DNA from 4 places in the Pseudoalteromonas sp. N1230-9 genome. Region 4 is predicted to be linked to each of the others. Evidence: predicted binding sites of a transcription regulator. Region 4 holds the regulator's gene; each other region holds the start of a gene.
The links. Region 4 encodes sigma-54, which starts transcription at its own class of promoters, with help from an activator protein. Its sites were predicted from a motif close to GTTGGCACGNNNNTNGNNT; they were not measured.
Positions count from the first base shown of each region.

Region 1: LY624_RS13290 (EF-hand domain-containing protein) is a predicted target of sigma-54. The motif match lies at 1,740-1,758, and genes of this name have one in related genera.
Region 2: glnA (glutamate--ammonia ligase) is a predicted target of sigma-54. The motif match lies at 1,973-1,991, and genes of this name have one in related genera.
Region 3: flgJ (flagellar assembly peptidoglycan hydrolase FlgJ) is a predicted target of sigma-54. The motif match lies at 1,472-1,490, and genes of this name have one in related genera.

Region 1 covers NZ_CP090419.1:2,854,878-2,858,066, forward strand. The annotation lists gene LY624_RS13280 (hypothetical protein) at 1-21, opposite strand, end outside; gene LY624_RS13285 (sensor histidine kinase) at 23-1,480, opposite strand; gene LY624_RS13290 (EF-hand domain-containing protein) at 1,792-2,019, shown strand; gene LY624_RS13295 (hypothetical protein) at 2,029-2,256, shown strand; gene LY624_RS13300 (EF-hand domain-containing protein) at 2,357-2,590, shown strand; gene LY624_RS13305 (EF-hand domain-containing protein) at 2,597-2,830, shown strand; gene LY624_RS13310 (amidohydrolase) at 2,936-3,189, shown strand, end outside.
Region 2 covers NZ_CP090419.1:200,755-203,943, reverse strand. The annotation lists gene typA (translational GTPase TypA) at 1-1,538, opposite strand, end outside; gene glnA (glutamate--ammonia ligase) at 2,047-3,189, shown strand, end outside.
Region 3 covers NZ_CP090419.1:2,629,320-2,632,508, forward strand. The annotation lists gene flgK (flagellar hook-associated protein FlgK) at 1-464, opposite strand, end outside; gene flgJ (flagellar assembly peptidoglycan hydrolase FlgJ) at 478-1,434, opposite strand; gene LY624_RS12285 (flagellar basal body P-ring protein FlgI) at 1,560-2,654, opposite strand; gene flgH (flagellar basal body L-ring protein FlgH) at 2,667-3,189, opposite strand, start outside.
Region 4 covers NZ_CP090419.1:3,184,431-3,187,619, forward strand. The annotation lists gene lptA (lipopolysaccharide transport periplasmic protein LptA) at 1-18, shown strand, start outside; gene lptB (LPS export ABC transporter ATP-binding protein) at 15-740, shown strand; gene LY624_RS14795 (RNA polymerase factor sigma-54) at 849-2,345, shown strand; gene hpf (ribosome hibernation promoting factor) at 2,372-2,659, shown strand; gene ptsN (PTS IIA-like nitrogen regulatory protein PtsN) at 2,663-3,115, shown strand; gene rapZ (RNase adapter RapZ) at 3,116-3,189, shown strand, end outside.

The DNA.
Region 1 (3,189 bases), 330 kb from region 4:
GGCTTTATTAGCTAAGCCCATATCAGTTAACTCCCTGGGTTAATTGAATTGGTAATATTACGGTAAAACAGCAGCCATGGGGGTCATTGTCTTCGAGCTTTAGCTCACCGTTTAGTTGTTCAACTGTTTCTTTCACAATAGTAAGTCCTAAGCCACTGCCCATCTCAGCTTGGCTTTTGGCATTTTTACCTTGATAAAATGCACCAAAAATAGACATTTTTTCGGATTCATCAACACCAATGCCAAGATCGCTCACCGACACCATAAGCTTACTGTGTTTAAATGTCACCTTAATGGTAACTGCTTCTTTTTCTGGTGAAAATTTTAATGCGTTGGAAATAAGCTGCACTAAAATCATTTCTAATAATTCCGTTGAAATATAAAGAGAGCGGCTAGGTAATTCATTTAACCAAAGCAACGATTGATCTCGCGCTATTAGGCGATGTTCAAAATGTCGCTCTATTTTGCCCATCATCACCGAAAAGTCTAATTCGGTGATGCTCTCCTTACTGGTGCGAATTGCATTATAATTTAAAAGGCTTTCAATCATAATGCGTAACCGCGCCATACTTTGTGTAATAAGCTCTAATACAGCTTGCTGCTCTGCATTGATAGGCCCCACAATTTCATCAGCGAGGAGATCTGTTCCTTCAACCATAGAAGCCAATGGGGTTTTTAATTCATGTGTAACATGGCGTAAGAATGTATCTTTTTGCTGCTCAAGCATATGAAGTTGTGCTTGTACCCATTGTAACTTATTGCCTAACTCAATAAGCTCAGAAGAACCTTTAACAGAAATATTTTGTTGCCAATGACCTTGTCCCAGTTTATCGATAACAGATGTCAATTCGCGTAAACGCCCACTGATCCGCCATAAAAACCCGCCACTCACCAGCAAAGTAATAGGGATCAATGCCAATAGCCAATTTATAAATGACGCTTGTAAGGTTTTTAAGTGTTGTTGGTTTTTCGTGATGCGTAATTCATTCTGATCACGTAGCCACACTGTTTGCTCTGCAATCAGTTTACTGGCTGGTGCAAACAGCTCACCATCTTGTTTTTGTTCATGTACCAAGTGTTGCTGAGCAAAGCTCAACACATCGGCTAGCTGCTGCCATTGGTTAACGTAATCAGGTGAGGGACTCAAAAAAATTAGCTCATCAATGCTTTGCAAAGATGACTGCCATTTATTTGCAATTAAGGTGTCAAGTGATTCACTTTTCAACACCCAGTTTTGCCTTGTTGCTCTCTCAAGGCTATTTAGGTCCTGCTTAAGACTATTAAATGTTTTGGTTACTAAGTAGTTATCGCTCACTATTTTTTGTGTGACAGCAAGCTGCTTGTTGAGCGCATTTAAAAATAGGATCACAACCAAAGATAAAGGCAATAATGATAAAAGAGTACTAAACACAAATTGCCCGATTAAATTGGGACGCCAATCGAGTAGATGTTTGAACTTACTGCTAGCTTGCCTTTGCATAGGTTTCCTTCAAGGTGTGACAGGTATAAATTATCTATGAGTTAAGTTATACACTGGCTGAATTTTATCTGAAATTCAGCACTATTTTCACTAAAAAATCAATATCGTTGCAATTTGGAGACAAACTAAACAACTGATTTTAAAAGGTTAAATTTAAAAATTTATTTTCCCGTTGCAAAAAAGACACAAAACCATGTAAGAATTTCTACCGACACACGCTAAAAAACACATAACAACATGATAATCAACAACTTTTAACTTTGGCATTGTTTTTGTATTAGAGTAAATAATTAATTTTCTTAGGAATTAAAATGAAGAAATTGGCCATTACTATGCTGACGCTTGTGTGTTGTATTTCAACAACCACGTATGCCCTTAACTTAAATGATTCTTTTAAAGAACTGGACAAAGACAGTAACGGCACTTTAAGTGAATCAGAGGCATCGGAAGACGCGTTGTTACACGACAACTTTTCACAAATTGATACGAATCAAGATGGCCAAATTTCTTTTTCAGAATTTCAATTGTTTGTTCAATAGGAGATTGTAATGAAACAACTTATTGCCGCTTTCTCGCTGATGTTTTTAGTGATCAGCGCAACCGTTTTAGCATCACAAATGGATGTACGTTTCGCTAAATTTGATACGAATGCCGATGGTGAAATTTCGCTTACAGAAGCCACACAACATGATGACTTACTGAAGCAATTTGCTGATCTAGATAAAAATGACGATCAGGTTTTATCAGAGCAAGAGTTTGAGAAATTCAAACTTTAACGACTTAAAGTGTTTGCCATAATCCCTGAGGGAGTGTGTAAACGGATTTAATTTTGGGAATTAAATTATGGCAAGCACTTTCACTAACAAGGAGCGCAGTATGAAAATAGTCTCAGTTATTTCACTAATCCTTATGACTTTTAGCTTTAATAGCTTTGCATTAGATGTAAAACAACGTTTTAATCATCTCGACAAGAATAAAGATGGCTATTTAAGCCCTGACGAACTTACGCCTCAGCCTCATCTTAAAAAGCGTATAAGTCAGTGGGATACAGATAATGACAAGCGCATATCACTCCTTGAGTTTAAAAATTATTTAACAAGTAAGAGCTAACAAACAATGACAAGATTAACCATCACCAGCTTAGTTTCATGTTTTCTTTTTAGTACTATGAGCTTAGCCTCTGGCAGTATTGGTGAGAAGTTTAAACAACTTGATCGCAATGATGACGGCTACTTAAGTCGCTCTGAATCAGCACGAGACCCAGCACTTTGGTCTCGTTTTCAAAGTTACGATAAAGACAAAGATAACAAGTTATCACTTGCAGAGTTTGAAGTTTACGCTAGCAAATAAATTAAGGGTGTGCCAAGCACCCTTCCCCTGTCATTTTTGTTCAAGTAGTTGCAGTTTATGACAACTCTGATACTGTTTTTATAAATCAATAAAAACAAGACAATTATGAAATTCATCATCGGCTTACTCGCATCAGCATCACTATCCTGTTTTGCAAACACAACGGTTATCTATAACGTCAATGGCTACACACCGACCTATAAAGGGGATACCAAACAGTTTTCAACATTGGTCATCAAAGATGGCAAGGTGGTCAAAACAGGTAATGACTCCTTAAAAGCCAGTTATCCTGATGCAACAGCCTTTGATGGTGAGCAGGCGACTTTGCTACCCGGCCTTATTGATGCCCATGGCCATGT
Region 2 (3,189 bases), 740 kb from region 4:
ATAAATAGCTTACCACGGTCTTGTAAGTTGAATAACGCGTTAGTAAGTGCTTTACCCGTTGCGTTCGCAATCATTACACCATTCTTACGTGCACCAATAGTACCGCCTTTATGTGGACCATAGTGATCGAATGTATGGTAAAGAAGACCAGAACCAGAGGTTAATGTCATAAATTCAGTTTGGAAACCAATTAAGCCACGGCTTGGGATCATAAAGTCCATACGTACACGGCCTTTACCATCTGGAGACATGTCTGTTAGTTCACCTTTACGAAGACCAATTTGCTCCATGATAGAACCTTGGTGCTCTTCTTGACAGTCGATTGTAAGAGTTTCGTATGGCTCTTCTTTTTGACCATCAACTTCACGTAAAATTACTTGTGGACGAGATACAGCAAGCTCGTAACCTTCACGACGCATGTTCTCGATTAAGATACCTAAGTGTAATTCACCACGACCAGAAACACGGAAGCTATCAGGGTTGTCAGTTTCTTCAACACGTAGCGCAACGTTGTGAACAAGCTCAGCTTGTAAACGCTCAAGGATGTTACGTGAAGTTACGAATTTACCTTCTTTACCAGCAAATGGTGATGTATTTACAGAGAACGTCATTGTTACTGTAGGCTCATCAACGCTTAGTGGTGGTAATGCTTCAACGGTATTTACATCACAGATAGTGTCTGAAATTTTTAACTCGCCAAGACCTGTGATAGCAATGATGTCACCCGCGCCGGCAGATTCTGCTTCGTGACGCTCAAGACCTAAGTAACTCATTACTTGGCCAACTTTACCGTTACGCTTAGTACCGTCTGCACTAACAATCGTTACTTGTTGGTTAGGACGAACAGTACCACGCTTGATACGACCTACACCGATAACACCGATGTATGAGTTGTAGTCAAGCTGAGAAATTTGCATTTGAAGAGCACCTTCAGGATCTGCATCCGGTGGAGATACTTCGTCAACGATCATCTGGAACATAGGTTCCATGTTGTCAGATGGCGTGTCTAAATCCATTGTTGCCCAGCCGTTGATAGCTGATGCATAGATTACTTTAAAGTCTAACTGTTCGTCAGTTGCACCTAGGTTATCGAATAAATCGAAAACTTGGTCCATAACCCAGTCAGGACGTGCACCTGGTTTGTCGATTTTGTTGATAACAACAATCGGCGTTAAACCTTGTGCGAATGCTTTTTGCGTTACGAAACGCGTTTGTGGCATTGGACCTTCTTGAGCATCAACAAGTAGTAATACTGAGTCAGCCATCGAAAGTACGCGTTCTACTTCACCACCGAAGTCGGCGTGTCCTGGGGTATCTACGATATTGATATGGTAGTCATTCCAAGAGATAGCTGTATTTTTAGCTAAAATGGTAATACCACGCTCTTTCTCAATGTCGTTTGAGTCCATTACGCGCTCTTCGTTACCGCCGCGCGTTTCTAATGTGCCTGATTGCTCAAGCAGTTTATCAACCAAAGTTGTTTTACCGTGGTCAACGTGGGCGATAATCGCTATATTTCTTAACTTTTCGATGCTCATATTTTTTCTCAGAGAAATTGAATCTCATTGATCCTGCAAGATCTACGCACTCATCTGAGTTTTCACCAGATGTCCCAGCATAGGATTTAAAAGGGCGCATATTATCCCTTAATAATGGCATGGATGAAAGTTTATCCAATATAAATTTATAAACTTTCTTCAGGCTTTTTCTAAGTATCTGTTTTATAAATGACAAATTTATGAAATTTATTCATTTCAAATAGTAAAAACTGGCGATATTCTGAGTAATGAGCCATATTTTGAGAGTAAATTAAGCGCAGAGTTCAACGATTAGGTATGTTCAATTTCTGTGCATTTGGCATCGTGAAAAAGCAATGCACCACAATGAAACTTTTACGCACCAAAATTGTGCAAAAAGTTTTAACAAAACCCTATTCTATTTTTTTTTATAAGCCTAAACAACATGTTAAAAATATGGCATGAAATCAGCTTATATAAAACAAAAGCAATAATGCAGCAAAAATAAAACCCAACAATTGGAGGACACATGTCACAATCGGTTTTAGATTTTATCAAAGAAAATGACGTTAAGTTCATTGATTTACGCTTTACTGATACCAAAGGTAAAGAACAGCATGTTTCTATTCCTCATCACCAAATTGATGAAGAGTTCTTTGAAGATGGCAAAATGTTTGACGGTTCTTCAATTGCTGGCTGGAAAGGCATCAATGAATCAGACATGGTACTAATGCCTGTACCTGAGTCTGCTAAAATGGACCCATTTTCTGAAGAAGCTACTTTAATCGTACGTTGTGACGTTGTTGAGCCTTCAACACTTCAAGGTTACGAGCGTGATCCACGCTCTGTTGCAAAGCGCGCTGAAGAATACATGCGTTCAACAGGTATCGCTGACACTGTTTTATTCGGCCCAGAGCCAGAGTTCTTCCTATTTGATGATGTAAAATACAAATCAGACATGTCTGGTTCTATGTACAAAATTGATGATATCGAAGCTGCATGGAACTCAGATAAAGACTACGAAGGTGGCAATAAAGGCCATCGTCCAGGTGTTAAAGGTGGCTACTTCCCATGTTCACCTATTGATTCATCACACGACTGGCGTTCAGCTACATGTTTAGTTCTTGAAGAACTAGGCCAAGTTGTAGAAGCTCACCACCACGAAGTTGCAACTGCGGGTCAAAACGAAATCGCAACACGCTTCAATACCATGGTATTAAAAGCAGACGAAATCCAAGAGATGAAATATGTTATCCATAACATGGCTCACCTTTATGGTAAGACAGCAACCTTTATGCCTAAGCCACTTGTAGGTGATAACGGTTCTGGTATGCACTGTCACCAATCTTTAGGTAAAGATGGTGTAAACATCTTCGCTGGTGACAAATACGCGGGTCTTTCTGAAGAAGCACTTTACTACATCGGTGGTATCATCAAGCACGCTAAAGCAATCAACGCATTCGCTAACGCGTCAACTAACTCGTACAAACGTCTAGTACCAGGCTTCGAAGCACCAGTAATGCTTGCATACTCTGCACGTAACCGTTCTGCTTCAATCCGTATCCCTGTGGTACCGTCTGCAAAAGCACGTCGTATCGAGGTACGTTTCCCTGATCCAACAGCTAACCCATACCTAGCATTCTCAGCAATGCTTATGGCTGGCCTTGACGGT
Region 3 (3,189 bases), 560 kb from region 4:
TCTAGCTGCTCATTCACAACCGCTTTTTGCTCTGAAACAATCCCCGATAGTCTATCCATCTGATCAATTAAATTCTGTGCATCTGTCATCACTAAAGAACGCGCAACATTTGACGATGGCTGATTTAGGCTTTCTTGAATATTATTAAAAAACGAATTAACACTGGTTGATACACTATTTGACTCTTCTGAGAATAAGCTATCCATGCGGCTTGCTTCTGTAACAAATTGGTCAAAAAATGCTTTACTTGAAGTGTCACGATTGAGCTGTTTTTGCGCAAACTCATTGAGTAAACGATAAGTTTCACCACGACCAACTTGATTGTCGATCATGGTAGTAAATTCTGTTCGCTCACGTACATAGCCTTCTGTATTAACATTGGCTATGTTTTTACTGGTGGTTTGCAGCAACTGTGAGTTTGCTCTTATACCAGCATTTGCAATGTCATAAATATTAAATGACATGAGGGCTTACTCCTTAACGTACCAATGAAGCAGCAACACTTTGAAGCTCAACACGCTTTAGTACCTGCTTTATTTTATCGGCATAATTTGGGTCTGTTGCATAACCTGCTTTTTGTAAAGAATCTAAAAATGCTGCAGGCTCTGCGGTGTTTTCAAGTGCTTCTTGATAACGAGGATTCTCATTGAGGAAATCCACAAAATCATGAACACTTTCTTTAATTGATTGATAAGAACGAAAACTGGCTTGTTTCTTAACAGGCACACCTTGCTCAAACTCCAAAGTAAGTTTGCTTGCTTTGTCACCTTGCCAGCTTTTATCAGATTTAATATTGAATAAGTTGTTACTACTGGTGCCGTCTGCTTTGCTAATAATGTGTTTTCCCCAACCTGTCTCAAGGGCAGCTTGCGCAACCATGACAGCAGGGTTTAAACCAATTTTCTCAGCTGCATTTTTAGCATGTTCCCACACCGTGCTGATAAATGATTCAGCATCATCAAAGCGATTTTCAGTTTGTTCATTGGCTGACGTAGTCTCGACAGCTTTAGTCGTCGTATCTGGCTGTTCAACACCACTTGCACGTCTATCACTGTTAAACTCAGTTGTAGTCCTAAGCACAGAGCCTGGCATAAATTTTTTGCCATCAGGCGATAACTGCTGAACAATAAGATCTGCTAAACCCAATGAGCCATTTGAAGACAACTCGACTGATAGTTGCTGATCATGCATTTCTTCAAAAAACTTTACGCCACTGGTGTTAAAAGGACTGTCTTTATCTTCGAACGCTTCATTCGCTTTACGCATGCTCTTCAAGAGCATTTGTGTGAAAATAGATTCAAATTGTGCCGCCGCCTTTTTTAACGCCTCTTTTGACGCATCGCTAGAGGCATCACTTTTTAGGGCACTTTGACGTAATGAGTCTAAGTTACCTAAATCAAAAAAGTTTTGCTTGTCGAGATGATTAGTATCCATCAGCTTTTTGACACAATAATTATTAATACCCAATTAAATGCAAAAAATGAGCCAATAAATAAGAGAAAAGAATTTAGAATAATAACGCAGAGACTAAAAGCGCGCTTTCGCGCGTTTTTAGTTAATTAGATAATCACAAGTTGTCCGTTTATGGCCCCTGCTTGCTTAAGTGCTTCAAGAATGGCCATTAAGTCACCCGGCGCTGCCCCCACTTCGTTAATAGCACGCACCAGATCATCAAGACTAATTCCTGGATTAAATACAAATGCACGAGAATCATCTTGGTCAACATCGATAATGCTTTGATTAGTCACAACTGTTTCACCCTCGCTAAATGCGTTTGGCTGCGAAACATTTTGCTGCTCAGCAATGGTAACGGTTAATCCACCATGCGTAATCGCCGCCGGTTGCAATTTAACATTCTTACCAATCACTATCGTGCCTGTACGTGAATTAACAATAATTTTTGCTGCAGTGTCAGCGGGTTTGAACTCCAAATTTTCAAGCGTTGATAAATAAGCAACACGCTGCGATGCATCACGAGGTGCAAGTACTCTCACCGATGCCGCATCAATTGCTTGCGCACTATTTGGACCAACTAAGTCATTAATTGTTTGCTCTAATCTTTTTGCTGTTGTGAAATCAGGGCGATTCAAGTTAAAGGTAATGTAGTCGCCTTGCATAAACGGGCTTTTAACTGCTCTCTCAACCGTTGCGCCATTAGGAATACGCCCAACAGTGGGTGTGTTGATAATAACACGACTACCGTCAGCACCTTCTGCACCTAACCCACCAACTACAAGGCTACCTTGGGCAATCGCATAGGTGTTGCCATCAACCCCTTTTAAGAAGGTTTGCAGTAATGTACCACCACGTAAGCTTCCTGCACTACCAATTGAAGAGACCGTGATGTCAATTGTTTGGCCAGGCTTTCTAAATGCAGGCAATTCTGCGTGCACAGCAACAGCGGCAACATTTTTAATTTTTGGCTTTAAACTCGCCGGCAAAGTTATGCCAAAACCATTAAGCATGGCTTTAAAGCTTTGTTCAGTAAAACGGCTTTGTTCACCAGTACCTGGCAAACCAACCACCAGACCATAGCCAACTAATTGGTTAGAGCGAACACCTTCGACCATAGAAACATCTTTAACCCGCTCAGCCTGCACACTAAACTGCAAACTAAGTAAGCAAAGTGCGATGATGCATTTAACCCCATTCATGATGTGTTACCTCTAAAAAGGAAAAAGTGAACTACTGAAGAATCGAGAAAGCCACCCTGCACTTTGCGACTCTTGCATTTGCCCTTTTCCTGAATATTGAATTCGTGCATTCGCAATGCGATTCGATGTGACTGTATTATCGGCGGTCACATCTTCAGGGCGAACTAAGCCTTCTAAACGAATAAATTCTTCGCCTGTATTTAAGGTTAGCCACTTTTCACCGCGGATCACTAGGTTGCCATTAGGCAAAACGCGCATTACATTGACGGATATATCACCAAATAAGCTATTAGACTGGTTTGACTTTGAATCGCCTTTAAATGATGAACCTGAGCCAATGCCAAACTGGATGCTATCTCCGCCTATATTAACTGGGTTTCCACCTAAGCCGATAACCGGATCTAAGCTCGCATCCGTTTCTTTATCTGTTTCAGTTTTTGCCGCTTTCGATGCTTGCGTAGACTCTTGCAACTTAACAGTAATAATATCGCCTGTTCTGAGTGCTTTTTTATCTGAATACAGATCATTTGACAGG
Region 4 (3,189 bases):
GATAAAGGCCAGCCATGAGTACATTAAAAGCAGAGCTGCTAGCAAAGAGCTATAAAGGCCGCCAAGTTGTCAAAAATGTGGGACTAGAAGTCGAAGCAGGCAGTATTGTCGGCTTACTAGGTCCTAATGGTGCAGGTAAAACCACCACCTTTTATATGATTGTTGGGCTAGTGCCAAGCGACAAAGGTAAAATTAGTATTGATGACAACGACATCACTTTATTACCCATGCATAATCGTGCTCGATTAGGTATTGGCTATTTACCTCAAGAATCATCCATTTTTAGAAAGTTGACAGTCTACCAAAACCTGATGGCGATTCTTGAAACACGCAAAGATCTTAAAAAACAGCAACGAGAAGAAACACTCAATAACCTGCTTGATGAATTTAGTATTCAGCACATCCGAGATAGCCAAGGTATGGCGCTATCAGGAGGCGAGCGTCGCCGTGTTGAAATCGCGCGAGCATTAGCCGCAGATCCAAAATTTATTCTGCTAGATGAGCCTTTTGCTGGTGTTGATCCAATTTCAGTGTTAGATATAAAGAAAATTATAGAGCATTTGAAAAACCGTGGTATCGGTGTACTAATAACTGACCATAATGTTCGAGAAACCCTTGATGTTTGTGAAAAAGCCTACATTGTTTCTCATGGGGAGCTAATTGCATCAGGCACGCCTGAGCACGTATTAGCAGACCAAACGGTACGCGATGTCTATCTAGGCGAGCAATTCAGGTTGTAACCAATACACCATCGACTAGAGCATCTGCTAGACTTACAATAATGACAACATATTGATATTGACTCAAAGTAGTATCAATCAATGATTTAAAAGGATTGTTAGGGATACATGAGGCAATCATTACAGCTGCGCATGGGCCAGCAACTTACAATGACTCCACAACTGCAACAAGCCATTCGCTTATTGCAGCTTAGTACATTGGATCTCCAGCAAGAAATACAAGAAGCGCTTGATAGTAATCCTCTGCTTGAAGTGGAAGAAGCGGATTATAATGAAGAAGCGATCGGTAAAAACGAACAAAAATCTGACTCTGATGATTCACAAGTCACAGCTACGGCAGAAGAAGCACCCAGTGAATACGAGCAAGAGAGCAGTGATGCACTCAATAAAGATACCGTCAGTGACGACCTAGCAATGGATGTCACGTGGGATGAGTACATGAGTGCAGCCCCTTCAACCTCGTCAGGGCCAATGCCAGAAGATGAGTCTATTTACCAAGGTGCGTCAACCGAAACTCTCCATGAATATCTGATGTGGCAACTACAGTTGACCCCATTTAGTCCGACTGACGAAGCGATTGCTGTTGCTATAGTCGAAGCTATCGATGACTCAGGTATTTTAACTGTGAGTTGTGAGGATATTGTTGAAAGCTTTAATCAAAATGATGATGAAGAAGAAATAGAACTTGATGAAGTCGAAGCGGTCTTAAAAAGAATACAGCTATTTGATCCTGTCGGCATTGGTGCTCGCAGCTTACAAGAGTGCCTATGTATACAACTTCGTCAATTCGATGCAGATACACCTTATTTGGCTGAAACTAAAATGGTTTTATCTGAGCACATCGAATTATTAGCAAGTCGCGACTATCGTACTTTGATGAAAAAGACTAAGCTTAAAGAAAACGAGCTTAAAGAAGTGATGACACTTATCCATAGCTTAAACCCTAAGCCCGCGGATAGCATCGTACGTGAAGAGTCTGAATACGTCATACCTGATGTATCGGTAAAAAAAGTAAAAGGTCGTTGGGTGGTTGAGCTAAACCCTGACTGTATGCCAAAGATCAGAGTGAACAGCCAGTATGCGGCTATGTCACGCTCTGTAAAATCAAGCAGTGACAGCCAGTTTATTCGCTCTCATCTGCAAGAAGCTAAGTGGTTTATTAAAAGCTTAGAGAGTCGGAATGATACTTTATTAAAAGTAACGAACTGTATTGTTCAACAACAACAGGCTTTCTTTGAACACGGCCCAGAGGCGATGAAGCCGATGGTGCTAAATGATGTCGCTGAAATGGTCGAAATGCATGAATCGACGATTTCACGGGTAACAACGCAAAAATATATGCATACCCCAAGGGGTATTTTTGAGTTGAAATATTTCTTCTCAAGCCACGTCAGCACAGAAAATGGTGGCGAGTGTTCATCAACGGCAATACGCGCTTTAATCAAAAAGCTTATTGCCGCAGAAAACTCAGCGAAGCCATTGAGTGACAGTAAGATTGCAGATATATTGGCTGAGCAAGGAATTAAAGTAGCTAGACGTACAATTGCAAAATACCGAGAGTCTCTAGCAATACCGCCGTCTAATCAGCGTAAAAGCTTGATTTAGACGTTTTACATAGAAGGAAAATGCTTATGCAACTAAACCTAACTGGTCGTCATGTAGAAATCACAGATTCATTAAAAGACTATGTAAACACCAAGTTTGCGAAACTAGAAAGGCATTTTGATCATATTAATAATGTTCATGTCATTCTAGATGTAGAAAAATTAAGTCAAAAAGCAGAAGCAACTTTACATGTAAACGGAGGCGAACTGTTTGCCTCTACAGAGCATCAAGATATGTACGCGGCCATCGACTCGCTAATTGATAAGCTTGATCGCCAAGTTATTAAACACAAAGAGAAATTAGCTCGACACTAAATTATGAAACTTAGTTCACTTACTAGCCAGGACTGCAGCAAAGCTGCGGTCCTTTTTAATAGCAAAAAAAGAATTCTCGAATTTATCAGCGAACTCGCTCATAAGCAGCTTCCTCATCTATCGCAGCAAGATATTCTTAATGCTTTACTCAATCGAGAAAAGTTGGGGAGTACAGGAATTGGTAGAGGCATTGCTATTCCGCATGGTCGTATGTCGGGTGCTGATAAACCACATGCGTTTATTATAGTGAGCGAATCGCCAATTAACTTTGATGCAATTGACAACCGCCCTGTTGATATTTTTGTTGCACTCATCGTACCTGATGGAGACTGCCAACTTCATTTAAAGACCTTATCAACAATTGCTGATAGACTAAAAGATAAAGAATTTTGTAAACAGTTACGCAGCGCAAAAACCGATCAGGAACTGTTTCAAGTTATTGCATCAGAGGCATAAATGGAATTAATTATTATCAGTGGCCGTTCTGGCTCAGGTAAATCAGTCGCTTTACGAGTCCTTGAGGACCTTGG